DNA from 2 places in the Rhodococcus sp. CX genome. Region 1 is predicted to be linked to the other one. Evidence: riboswitches for the same ligand, from Rfam matches in the RefSeq annotation. Region 1 holds a riboswitch; the other holds the start of a gene.

Region 1 (9,864 bases):
GTGTCGAGCAGCGCCTGGATCTCCTCCGACGCCCCGTCGGCGGGCCCGGATCGGGGGCTCGTGTCGTCCGGGGTGAACAACACCAGCAGCGCGACGGCGGCCACCACAGCGGCGAGCCCGACGACCGCGAACCGCTCCCAGCCCCGCGGCGCGCGCGGTCGCGGAGAGGGCGAGGAATCGGGCACGGCGGACAGTCTAAGACCGCGCCCCACCGAGCACCGGAATGGTGGGCCGGGCCTCGGTCCGTCAGCAGGGTCAGTAGCGGCGGGCGCTGTGGAACGGGAAGCTGTCCATCGATTGGACCTTCACCGGAACACCGAACGTCGACGCGTGCACGATGTTGCCGTCACCGGCATACATGCCGACGTGGGACGCGTCGTCGTAGAAGATCACCAGGTCGCCGGGCTGCAGCTGGTCGCGCGAGACCGGGGTGCCGCCCTGCGCCTGGGCCTGGCTCGACCGCGGCAGGGTCTTTCCGACCTGCTTGTACGCCCACACCATGAGCCCGGAGCAGTCGAACTGGTCGGGGCCGGTGGCGCCCCACACGTAGGGGTCGCCGATGCGGGTCATCGCGGCCCGAAGAGCTGCGGATCCGGTGCCGGGGGCGAGCTTGGACAGGATCGCCGCGGCGTCGAGGCCGGGTGGGAACGGGGTCCCCGCAAGCACGGCCTTCTCGTCGTCGCTCAGTTTCGAGAACGCGTCGTACACGCCTTCGATCTGATTCCGGAGGTCGGTCTGCTGCCGTTCGAGGTCGTCGCGCAGCGTCTGGGCCTGCTCGGCGGCGACCCGGGCGGCGTCGGCGGAACGTTCGGAGGCCGCGGCCGCCTCGGCTGCCGCATTGTTCGCGACGCGGTAGCCCTCGACGTCGTCGGCGGTCTGCTGGGCGATGACGCCGAGCGCCGACATCTGGTCGAGCAGCTGCTGCGGGGAATCGCTGACGAGCACCGAGTACAGGCGGTTGGTGCGGGCACCGCGGTAGTTCGCGGCGGCGAGCTTGTCGATCGTGGGGCGGAAGCGGTCCACCTCGGCCTGCGCCTGCGCCAGGACGCCGCGGTCGGCAGCGAGGCGAGCGTCGGCGTCACGCTGGGCGTTCTGCTTGGCCTCGAGGTCGATGACGGCGTTGTGGAGTGCCTCGTTGGTCTGCTCGGACCTGCGGGACAGGTCGGCGAGGTGTTCGAGCGCGGCCGTCGGGTTGTCGGCGGCGGGATCGGCGACCGCCGGAACGGTCGAACCCGCCGCGAGGAGCACCCCGGCCACGAGCCCGGCGCGCAGCGTCCGCTTCGTCCTGTCGAAAACCACGAGAGCGACGTCCTTTCCCCAAAGATCTCGATAAGGTTACGGAATGGCATAGGTTTGTGTCTACCCGGCAGTAGCCGCCGTCACCCGAGTGCAGAAACGCCGCGAGGGTGGTATCGGCTCGTGGGCCGATACCACCCTCGCGGGCGGAATCCCTGTGCGATCAGAAGCGGCGTGCGCCGTCCACAGGCATCGAGTTCAGCGGCGCGATCTTCACCGGCTGGCCCGAGGTCGAGGCGTGCACGATGTTGCCGCCACCGATGTAGAGGCCGGTGTGGCTGCCGCCGTAGAACGAGACGACGTCACCGGGCAGCAGCTCGGCGATGGACACGGCGCGACCCGCACCGGCCTGCTCGTAGCTGGTACGCGGCACGTTCAGACCGGCCTGCTTGTAGGCCCACTGCACCAGACCGGAGCAGTCGAACGAGTTCGGGCCGGCAGCGCCGTAGACGTAGGGCGCACCCAGCTTGGACTGCGCGGCGTCGGCGGCACGCTGGCCGACCGAGGTGTAGGGCGCGGTGAACTGAGCCGGGGCGGCCTGCGGGGCCGCGGGAGCCGCGGGGGCCGGCGGGATGAGGTTCGTGACCTCCGGCGGCAGGTTTGCGGGCAGTTCGACGTCGCCGATGCCGGGGATGTTGATCGGGGCGGCCATGGCAGGGGCGGCCGAGAGGGTCAGAGAGCCGAGCGCGAGGGCTCCGGCGACGACAGCGCGACGAATGTTGCGCGTGGACTTGTGAGACGCCACGGGGGTGTTGCTCCTTCTTCCGTCATCCGCCGACCGAGTTAGCTGACGGGTTCGGGCCGGGAAGATCAGCCCTACCCCTCGGCCGCTGACGCGACCGGAGGAGATTCACCCCAAGTAACAAGTGGGTCCCCGGCACGGGCACCCGATCTCGGGTGCGCCGATTAGGCGGTGGCCTAGCGGCTCCGGTCCGGTGGGCCGGCAAACTCTCCGCTTGGTCTCGAGAAGATTACGAAACGGCATCGACGGATGTCGACCGGCCCGCGTCCGAATTGACCGTTGGGCCCGCTCGGCGCGGACCGGAAGTCACACCGGGTCACGCTTGATCACGAACCGGTAACGACGGGCTGTCGTAGGACCCGCGGCACGCCACCCCGGCTTGGGGCCACAGCACGGTCGCACCCGCCGCCACGACGCCGTCTCCGCAGGCCGGGACGCGTTTTCGCCGCGAGGCCGCCGACCGCGAACCGCCCTCCACCCCGAACCTCCAGGGGCTTCGCGAGACGGAACAACGGAGCCGGATCCGACGACCCGCACAGGACCGTCGATTCCCCGTGCGAAAAACCGGTGTGATCCTCGCCACTCAGGGCTTTCGGCAGCGCTCACAGCCCCGGTTCCCGAGGCTGTCGGTGCCGCTTCTTAACCTGACGTCCATGACGTCCCCGCTCCGGACCGGTCCCACACCTCCGACCGGCGTCCAACTCGCCTTCGACGAACTGGACACCCCGCTGCGGGACACCACGTTCGTCGTCGTGGACCTCGAGACCACCGGCGGCAGCGCCGAGAACGACGCCGTCACCGAGATCGGGGCGGTCAAGGTCCGCGGCGGCGAGGTCCTCGGCGAATTCGCCACCCTCGTCGATCCCGGCCGCGACATTCCGCCGGCGATCGTCGAACTGACCGGGATCACCACGGCGATGGTGCGGGCCGCGCCGCGGATGGAACAGGTGCTGCCGTCCTTCCTCGAATTCGCCGCGGGTTCCGTGCTGGTGGCGCACAACGCGGGATTCGACGTCGGTTTCCTCCGCGCGGCCGCCGCGCGCAACGACACGGCCTGGCCGCGGTTCCCGGTGGTCTGCACCGTGAAACTCGCGCGCCGGGTCCTCGGGCGCGACGAGGCACCGTCGGTACGTCTGTCCGCACTCGCCGACCTCTTCCACGTCTCCACCCGCCCGACGCACCGCGCCCTCGACGACGCCCGCGCGACCGTCGACGTCCTGCACGCCTTGATCGAACGCGTCGGGAACCAGGGCGTGCACAGTCTCACCGAACTGCGCGACTACATCCCCGCGATCAGCGCGGAACAGCGGGCCAAACGGACGCTCGCCGCCCACCTGCCCCACCGGCCGGGCGTCTACATGTTCCGCGGACCGTCCGACGAGGTGCTCTACGTCGGCACGGCGGTGAACCTGCACCGCCGCGTCCGCAACTACTTCACCGGGTCCGAGACGCGCCCGAGGATGCGCGAGATGGTCGCGCTGACCACCCGCATCGACCACGTCGAATGCACGCACGGGCTCGAGGCCGGGGTCCGGGAACTGCGGCTGCTCGCCGCTCACACTCCCCCGTACAACCGCCGGTCGAAGTATCCGACCCGCGGCTGGTGGATCAATCTGTCCGACGACGCGTTCCCCCGGCTCGTGGTGGGCCGCACGCCCGGTGTCGACGCGCTCGGACCGTTCTCCGCGCGCGCGTCCGCCGCCGAGGTCGCGGCGACACTCGCCGAGGTGTGCGGACTGCGCACGTGCACGCGCCGGATCGCGCGCAGCGGCCGGCACGGCGACCGGTGCCCGCCCGAGGCCGTGGGAGGCTGCAGTGCCGCCCCATACGGCCTCCAGAGCGCCGAGCAGTACGCCGCGCAGGTCGCGGTGGCACGCGACCTGCTGCGCGGCAGCGACGACACCGCCCTGGTCCGGCTGCGCGACCGCATCACCGACCTCGCCGGCGCCGAACTGTTCGAGAACGCCGCCCGGCTGCGCGACCGCGCCGCCGACGTCGTGCGGGCACTGCGGAGAACGCAGCGACTGGCCGCGCTCGCCGCCGTCGACGAGTTGATCGCGGCGAAACCGCGTCCGGAGGGCGGGTGGGAGTTCGCCGTGATCCGCTCCGGAAGACTCGCGTCGGCCGGGGTCGCGGCGCGGCACGTGCCACCGATGCCGGTGGTCGAGGCGATCGCGGCCGCGGCCGAAACGGTGCGACCGACCGCGGCGCCGCTGCGTGGCGCTTCGGTGGAAGAGATCGGGCTGGTGGCCCGCTGGCTCGACGAGGACGGCATCCGGATCGTCCGGGCCACGCACGGCTGGACGGAACCGGCCCGTGGGGCGGGGGCATGGATGCACTGGGTGGACAAGGCGCGGGAGGCCCGGTCGAACTCGGTCGACGGAGTCGCCTGGTCGGACACCGCCGACGGGGCCCCCGCCGCCGGCGTGCGGCACCTTCTAGGCTGAGCACACCCGCGAGCAAGAGTGAGGAGCGCTCATGATCAACGCCATCGTCCTGATCGACGCCGAGGCCGACCGGATCCAGGAAGCCGCGCAGGCGGTCGCCGACCTGGACGGGGTCGACAAGGTGTATTCCTGCGCCGGCGACGTCGATCTGATCGCCATGGTGCGGGTCCGCGACCACGAGCAGATCGCGGAGGTCGTCACCGGCCGCATCAACAAGGTCGAGGGCGTCTCCCGGACCGTCACGCACATCGCGTTCCGGTCGTACTCGAGTTCCGACGTCGAAGCCGGATTCTCGATCGGCGAATAACCGCGGATCAGCCGGCGGCGCCGAGCCGGGTCGTGGTTTCCGCCCACGTCGCCAGCACGCGCTCGGCACCGCCGCTGTCGACGGCGGCAGCGGCCTCTTCGAGACCTGCCGCGAGCGCATCCTCGAGCGAACCTTCCACTCCGCGATAGGCCGCGATCGCCCCCGCCGCGTTGAGCAGGACCGCGTCGCGGACCGGCCCGGTCTTCCCGGCGAGCATCGCGCGGGCGATTGCCGCGTTCTCGACGGCGTCGCCACCACGCAACGCCTCGAGGGGCACCCGGGCGATGCCCAGCACCGTCGGATCGAAGGTCTGCGTGCGCACCGTGCCCTCGTGCACGATCCGCACGGTCGAGGTCGTCGAGAGGGTCAGTTCGTCGAGCCCGTCGTCTCCGCGCACCACGAGCGCCGAATTCCCGCGTGCCGCGAGCACCCCGGCGATCGTGTCGAGCAGGCCCGGGAACGCGCACCCGATCAGCCCTGCCCGGGGCCGCGCCGGATTGGTCAGCGGGCCGAGGACGTTGAACACCGTCGGAATACCGATCTCCTTGCGGGTCGGACCGGCGAATCGCAGCGCGGGGTGGAACACCGGCGCGAAGCAGAACCCGATTCCCGCATCGGCGAGCGACTGCGCGACCTGCTCCGGGCCGAGCGTGATGTGCACACCGAGCGCCTCGAGGACATCGGCGCCCCCGCTCTTCGACGACGCCGCGCGGTTGCCGTGCTTGACCACGCGGATACCGGTCGCCGCGACGACCAGCGACGCCATCGTGGAGATGTTCACCGTGTTCGCCCGGTCGCCGCCGGTGCCGACGATGTCGACGGCGTCGTCGTCGACCGGCACGAGTCGCGCATGCCCGAGCATGGAGTCGGAGAGCCCGAGAACTTCGTCGGGTGTCTCCCCCTTCATCTTCAGAGCGACGCCGAATGCGGCGATCTGCGCGGAGGTCGCATTGTCGGACATGATCTCGTCCATCGCCCACTGCGCCTCGGACCTGGTCAGGTCACGGCCTGAGGTCAATGCGCCGAGCACCGCGGGCCAGCTCTGCGCCACCTCGTCCGACGGTCGTCCCGCGTTCATCGCACCCACCTTCGCCGCACCTCGCTCCGTTACCGGGCACCGTCCGCGCCCCTTCCGCTGGGAGCTTAGTCAGCTGCGGAATCGGGCTGCAGTGCGTCCCATCCCGTGGCCGTTCCGCCGAGGCGCTGTGCCAGCCCCGCCATCCGCGACTTCTCCTGGGCGCAGTGCATCGCGTCGAGGATCTGCACCCGCTGCAGGACGAACCCGGTACGGCCGTTCGTGGGGGTGTGCACGGGGGCTGCCTTCACGTACCCGTCCTGGCCGGCGAGCTCGACGGCACGGTCCACGGCGTCGGCGGGGAGTTCGAGATGGTGCCGGAGCATGGCTTCGTCGCCATCGACCCAGCGCGGCGCGGTCGCGGCTCCTCGCTCGAGGGCACCGGAACACGACTCGGCGTCGTCGAAGGACGACACCACCACGACCAGGTCCGTCCGCGCCGGATCCAGGGGCGGTCGGCGGCCCCCACTCAGCGCTTGCCGGAGACGTTCCCAGATCCCTGTGACACCGCTCATGCACACCACGATCGCACGGTCGGTGGCCGGGGGCACATCCCGGTCGCTGCACGGCCAGGACCAGGCGATTACCTGCAAAGACGCGCCGAATTCCGCCCCGATTGCCCAAGACTTACTACGACGGGTCATACTAGCCAGCGTGACGAGCGCAGTAGGGACTTCAGGAACTGCAATCACCCAGCGCGTGCACTCGCTGAACCGGCCCAACCTGGTCAGCGTCGGCACCATTGTGTGGTTGTCCAGTGAGCTCATGTTTTTCGCAGGGCTCTTCGCCATGTACTTCGTGGCACGGGCTCAGGCCCACGGTGACTGGCCGCCGGCCCCCACCCACTTGAACCTGTTGCTGGCGGTGCCGGTGACGCTGGTGCTGATCGCGTCTTCCTTCACGTGTCAGCTGGGTGTGTTCGCCGCCGAGCGTGGTGACGTGTTCGGGCTCCGCCGGTGGTACGTCTTGACCCTCGCGATGGGCACGTTCTTCGTGCTCGGCCAGGGCTACGAGTACATCAACCTGGTCAGCGAAGGCACCTCCATCTCGAGCAGCGTGTACGGCTCGGTGTTCTACATGACCACCGGTTTCCACGGCCTGCACGTGATCGGCGGCCTGGTGGCCTTCGTGTTCCTCCTGGTCCGCACCCGGGTCAGCAAGTTCACTCCGGCTCAGGCCACCGCGGCGATCGTCGTGTCCTACTACTGGCACTTCGTCGACATCGTGTGGATCGCCCTGTTTGCCACGATTTATTTCATCCGTTAGCCAGCTGTACGCCCAGGCAGCCCCCTGACGTCCAGTCCGTCCCGACATACAAAAAGGGATACAGATGAGTTCATCCCCACCTCTCACACCCGAGGGTGACATGCCCGGTCAGTCCGAGGCAGCGTCCGCTGCCCGGTCCCGTCGTCAGCGGAAGTTCCGTCGTCGCCTCACAGGCGCGCTGGTGCTCGCGCTCGGCCTGCTCAGCGCCGGCTTCATCGCCTCCGCGCTGACCCCTGCCCCGCAGGTGGCGACGGCGAACGAGGACCAGGTCGCGTTGATCCGCAAGGGCCAGCAGCTCTACGAGACCTCCTGCGTCACATGCCACGGCGTCAACCTGCAGGGTGTCGAGGACCGCGGTCCGTCGCTGATCGGCGTCGGTGAGGCCGCCGTCTACTTCCAGGTTTCCTCCGGCCGTATGCCGGCATCGCGTAACGAGGCCCAGGTCCTGCGCAAGGAACCGAAGTTCGACGCCGCGCAGACCGACGCGATCGGTGCGTACATCCAGGCCAACGGCGGCGGCCCGACCGTCATCCGCGACGAGAACGGCGAGATCGCCCAGTCCTCGCTACGCGGCGACGACGTGGCCCGCGGTAGTGAGCTGTTCCGCCAGAACTGCGCTTCGTGCCACAACTTCACCGGTCGCGGTGGCGCACTGTCGTCCGGCAAGTTCGCGCCGCCGCTCGATCCGGCGAGCGAGCAGCAGATCTACACCGCGATGCTCACCGGCCCGCAGAACATGCCGAAGTTCTCGGATCGTCAGCTCACGCTCGACGAGAAGCAGGACATCATCGCGTACGTCAAGGCGTCCACCGAGACGGCGAGCCCCGGCGGCTACGGACTGGGCGGGTTCGGCCCCGGTACCGAGGGCCCGGCCATGTGGATTGTCGGCATCGTCGCGGTCGTCGGCGCTGCACTGTGGATCGGAGCAAGGTCATGAGTGGCGACGAAACGCCCAACAAGCACTCGATCGAGAACCTCGATCAGATGAGCCGCGACGACCTCGTCGCATTGGGAACGAACCTCGACGGTGTCGATGTCGCGTTCCGCAAGGAGCGGTGGCCCGTCGAAGGCACCCGCGCGGAGAAGCGCGCCGAGCGCAACGTCGCGTTCTGGTTCGCTCTCGCCGGCCTGTCGGCCCTCGCGTTCATCGCCATCTACCTCTTCTGGCCGTGGGAGTACCAGAGCCCGGGCGAGGAGAACTACACCTTCTTCAACCTGTACACGCCGCTGCTCGGCCTGACCCTCGGTCTGGCGATCCTCGGTGTGGGCGTGGGCGCGGTGCAGTTCACCAAGAAGTTCATCCCCGAAGAGGTGTCGATCCAGGATCGGCACGACGGCCCGTCGAAGGAGGTCGATCGCAAGACGATCGTCGCCGAGCTCGCCGACTCCCTGGAAACGTCGACGCTGCCCCGCCGCAAGCTGATCAAGCGCACGGCGATCTTCGGTGGCGGCGCCCTGGGTGTGGGCCTGATCATGCCGCTCGGTGGCCTGATCAAGAACCCGTGGGCACAGGGTGACGAGTCCCCGCTGTGGGTGTCGGGTTGGACCCCCCGCTACGAGGGCGAGACCATCTACCTGCGTCGCGACACGGGTCGCCCCCAGGACATCGTGCTGGTGCGTCCCGAGGACCTCGACGCCGGCGGCATGGAGACGGTCTTCCCGTTCCGTGAGTCGGATCGTGGCGACGAGCACGCGCTGCTCGAGGGCCTGCGCGGCATCCGCAACGCCGTCATGCTGATCCGTCTGCGCACGGAGGACGCCGAGCGCGCCATCAAGCGCAAGGGTCAGGAGAGCTTCAACTACGGCGACTACTTCGCCTTCTCGAAGATCTGCACCCACCTCGGCTGCCCGACGTCGCTCTACGAGCAGCAGACCAACCGCATTCTGTGCCCGTGCCACCAGTCGCAGTTCAATGCCCTGGAGTACGGAAAGCCGGTGTTCGGACCTGCCGCTCGCGCTCTGCCGCAGCTGCCCATTACAGTGAACGAAGAGGGTTTTCTCGTCGCCAACGGTGACTTCATCGAAGCCCTCGGCCCGGCATTTTGGGAGCGTCGCCCGTGAGTACCGCAACCCCGACCCGCGCCGCAGAGATCGGCGAGAATCTCGACTCTCGCTACCACCTGTCGGCCGGTATCCGTCGCCAGATCAACAAGGTCTTCCCCACGCACTGGTCCTTCCTGCTGGGCGAGATCGCGCTGTACAGCTTCGTCATCCTGTTGATCTCGGGTGTCTTCCTCACCCTGTTCTTCGACCCGTCGATGGCCCACGTGACCTACGACGGCGCGTACACCCCGTTGCGTGGCGTGGGCATGTCCCGGGCCTACGAGACTGCCCTGAACATCTCCTTCGAGGTGCGCGGCGGTCTGTTCGTCCGGCAGGTCCATCACTGGGCAGCGCTGATGTTCGCTGCGTCGATCATCGTCCACATGGCGCGCATCTTCTTCACCGGTGCGTTCCGTCGCCCGCGTGAGGCGAACTGGGTGATCGGCTCGCTGCTGCTCATCCTGGCGATGTTCGAAGGCTTCTTCGGGTACTCCCTGCCCGACGACCTGCTGTCCGGCACCGGCCTCCGCGCCGCGTTCTCCGGCATCACGCTGAGCATCCCGATCATCGGTACGTGGATGCACTGGGCGATCTTCGGCGGTGACTTCCCCGGCGACCTGATCATCCCGCGCTTCTACGTCCTGCACGTGCTGCTCATCCCGGCCGTCATCCTGGCCCTGATCGCCGC
Region 2 (3,072 bases), on a different contig from region 1:
TCTCGGTGGCCGCCGGAACCAGGGACAGTTCGTCGGCGGAACCCCACACGAGCAGCAGGGTGCGCAGACGGTCCAGGGTGCGATCGACGTTCTTCGCGGTGGTGCGACCGGCGAGCCGGTCCAGCAGCGCGCGGCGCGTGACGGGCTTCTCTGCGGCCCCGAGCCGGGCGAGCGCCTCGATGACCCCGAAGTCGCCGGTGGTCAGTTCGTCGGCGGCCCGGAACACCGACGCCCGCTGCTGGGCGCGGTTCGCCAGCACGGTCATCGTGGCCGGGGGCGGCACCACCAGATCCGGCCGGGCGCGCAGCAGCGCGGCGAGGTCGGAGTCGCGACGTCCGGTCAGCCACCGGGCGAGGGTGGGGGGCCCGGAGTCGGGCCCGGACGAGGTGGTCGGGGTCATTCGACCCAGATTAGAGACCTGAGGTGGCCCACTGCGAACTCACCTGCCAAAATGAGCGCATGGCGAACAATTCGAAGAACACGTACGTTGATCGCGGGTGGCCGGAACTTGTCGATGGCGATCTCGCCGTCACCGAGTTGTCCTCCACGCGTTCGGGTCCGCTCTCTCCGTACGGTGAGGAGACCGAGTTCCCGCTTCCGGTCGAGTCCCTCCCGTACACGCACCCGCAGACCGTCATCAACCGCTGATTCTCCGAACCTCAGGCTCTCGAACGCAGAGCTTCCGAACACAGAGAAGGGGCCCCGCACCGATCCGGTGCGGGGCCCCTTCTCTGTGTTCGTGTCAGTTCGGCAGGATGGCCGTGACCTGATCGACCAGGCCCTGATCGACCGGGATGCCGGCGGCGCGCAGCGCCTCGATGCCCTGGGCGAAGCCTTCCTTGGCGCTCTGCGGCGCGAGGAACGGGATGCTGTCCTGCAGGGTCGGCGCGGCCTCGGGGGCGGCCTGCTCCTGCGGCGTCTCGACCTTGTCCGCGAGCGTGCCGGAGGTCGGCGCCGAACGCTGGGTGGGTGCGCTGCTCAGGCCGAGGCTCGAGGAGCAGGACGGCCATGCGCCCCAGCCCTGGCCTTCGAGGACCCGCTCGGCGACGGCGATCTGCTGGTCGCGGGTGGCCTGGTGGGCGGTCGGTGCGTACTGCGTGCCGCCGTAGGCGTTCCAGGTGCTCGGCGAGAACTGCAGGCCGCCCTGGTAGCCGTTGCCGGTGTTGATACCCCAGTTGCCGCCGGACTCGCACTGCGCGAGGCGGTCCCAGTCGGAATCGGGGGCTGCGTTGGCGGTGCCGCTGAATGCGACGCCGGTGACGCCGAGAACCGCGCTGGTCAGCGCGAACTTCGCGACGGTACGGCCGGTGTTGGTGGGCTTGCGATGGCGTCCGCTCATTGCTCCGGTTCCTCTCCGCACGCGCCTACGAGGTCAGCTGTCGGGTTCGGGCTGAAGAGGTAGCCCGGCCGCGACGCTCCCGCTGGGAGCGATTCGGCTTCACCCCTAGGGCCGTTGCTGGTGCTCGTGCCCGGGTGCCTCCTGGGAACTTCCGCTCCCTGGGAGACCGTGTGGGTCCCCCGTTTCCTGTCCCCTGGATCGTTCGTTGGGGGTCCGGTTCCGCGGGACAGGATTTGGCGCGGCGGATCCGGGTCGGCCGGACCAGTCCGACCGGATTCGAAGGTAACGGTTCCGGGGGCGGAGTGTCACCAATTGATAACGCGCCATGTTTCGCGCGCAAGCAGGTGACCTGGACGGGAGTGCTCGAGAATCCGCAGGTAGCGCCCTATCTGCGGGCGCCCGGCGCGTTCGAGGCCGGAATGTTATCGGGACGTGATGTGACTAACGTCACAGGTGTGACTGGAGTGATCGGACGGAGACGATGTCCTTGCCGAGCGGCATCAGTGAGATCGGAATCATCTTCAGGTTCGCGATGGCGAGCGGAATCCCGATGATCGTGATCGCCATCGCGACCGCGGTCACGATGTGTTCGATCGCGAGCCACACGCCCGCGACGATCACCCAGATGATGTTGCCGATCAGCGAACCGACCCCGGCCGTCGGCTTGTCGACCACGGTCTTGCCGAACGGCCACAGCGCATACACGCCGATGCGGAACGCCGCGATGCCGAACGGGATCGTGATGATCAGCAGGCAGCAGATGATGCCGGCGAGGAAGTAGCCCAGTGCCAGCCACAGTCCGCCGAAGATCAGCCAGATGACGTTGAGCAGGAACTTCACGATCCACCTCCACGCGCGCGACGGCCCGACCGCAGGGCGAACGCGATTGCCAGCAGGAAGCCCAGCGGCCAGGCCGCGGTCAGCGAATACAGCACCAGGCCCGGTTTGCCGTCCGTGACGACCGGGGTCAGGAAAATCAGGACAACTGCGACGATACCGACGGCGAAGCACACCAGCGCTGCTTTCAGCAGGCCGTTGCCCGGACGCGTAGAAGAATCGGAAGTACCCACGTCGTCCACGGTAGTGGGTCGCGCAGGTACGTGGCCCTCGCACGGGTCGGGGTACACTGGCGGCCGTCTACGCGTCCCGCACCCGATTGCGGGGCGCGTTGTTTTGCATATCCACAGGTGCCCGGACGGGTACAGCTGTCGAGGAGCGGGTGAGCGCGGTGCCAAGCGGCAAGGTGAAGTGGTACGACGTCGAAAAAGGCTTCGGCTTCCTGTCCCAGGAGGAAGGCGAGGACGTCTACGTCCGGGCGTCCGCACTCCCGGAAGGGGTGGAGGCCCTCAAGCCGGGACAGCGCGTCGAGTTCGGCATGGCAGTCGGCCGCCGCGGCCCGCAGGCACTGAGCGTGAAACTGCTCGAACAGCCCACCCTGCGACAGAAGGGTGGTCGCCGCGAGAGCACCGCGGACAAGAAGCGGCGCAGCCCCGACGAACTGCACGGCATGATCGAGGACATGATCAACCTGCTCGAGGCGTCGGTCCAGAAGGACCTGCGGCGCGGCCAGTACCCGGACCGCAAGGCCGCCCAGCGGATCTCCGAGGTGCTGCGCGCCGTCGCCCGCGAGCTCGACTCCTGATTTTCGTCACCGCACTCACGACGAGGGCCTCCGGTGATGCACCGGAGGCCCTCGTCGTTGAAGATCGGGTCGTGTGACGGATCGGTCAGTA

Evidence for each region. A riboswitch is a leader RNA that binds a small molecule or an ion and turns the genes downstream of it on or off. The one in region 1 is predicted to bind cyclic di-AMP.
Region 2: linked by a shared signal. The riboswitch ahead of I0Q12_RS13925 (transglycosylase family protein) and the one ahead of I0Q12_RS20475 (C40 family peptidase) in region 1 are both predicted to bind cyclic di-AMP.

What each region holds. Positions count from the first base shown of each region.
Region 1 is NZ_JADZGH010000191.1:12,549-22,412, reverse strand. Features, by position in the region: partial or broken gene I0Q12_RS33375 (hypothetical protein) at 1-185, opposite strand, end outside; gene I0Q12_RS20480 (NlpC/P60 family protein) at 256-1,299, opposite strand; gene I0Q12_RS20475 (C40 family peptidase) at 1,460-2,041, opposite strand; cyclic di-AMP (ydaO/yuaA leader) riboswitch at 2,053-2,219, opposite strand; gene I0Q12_RS20470 (DEDD exonuclease domain-containing protein) at 2,692-4,485, shown strand; gene I0Q12_RS20465 (Lrp/AsnC family transcriptional regulator) at 4,517-4,792, shown strand; gene trpD (anthranilate phosphoribosyltransferase) at 4,800-5,870, opposite strand; gene I0Q12_RS20455 (hypothetical protein) at 5,936-6,382, opposite strand; gene I0Q12_RS20450 (heme-copper oxidase subunit III) at 6,522-7,133, shown strand; gene I0Q12_RS20445 (c-type cytochrome) at 7,198-8,070, shown strand; gene I0Q12_RS20440 (ubiquinol-cytochrome c reductase iron-sulfur subunit) at 8,067-9,194, shown strand; gene I0Q12_RS20435 (cytochrome bc complex cytochrome b subunit) at 9,191-9,864, shown strand, end outside.
Region 2 is NZ_JADZGH010000127.1:1,952-5,023, forward strand. Features, by position in the region: gene I0Q12_RS13915 (helicase-associated domain-containing protein) at 1-400, opposite strand, end outside; gene I0Q12_RS13920 (hypothetical protein) at 460-648, shown strand; gene I0Q12_RS13925 (transglycosylase family protein) at 743-1,339, opposite strand; cyclic di-AMP (ydaO/yuaA leader) riboswitch at 1,346-1,573, opposite strand; gene I0Q12_RS13930 (YccF domain-containing protein) at 1,787-2,179, opposite strand; gene I0Q12_RS13935 (hypothetical protein) at 2,176-2,418, opposite strand; gene I0Q12_RS13940 (cold-shock protein) at 2,568-2,981, shown strand; gene I0Q12_RS13945 (DUF2771 domain-containing protein) at 3,067-3,072, opposite strand, start outside.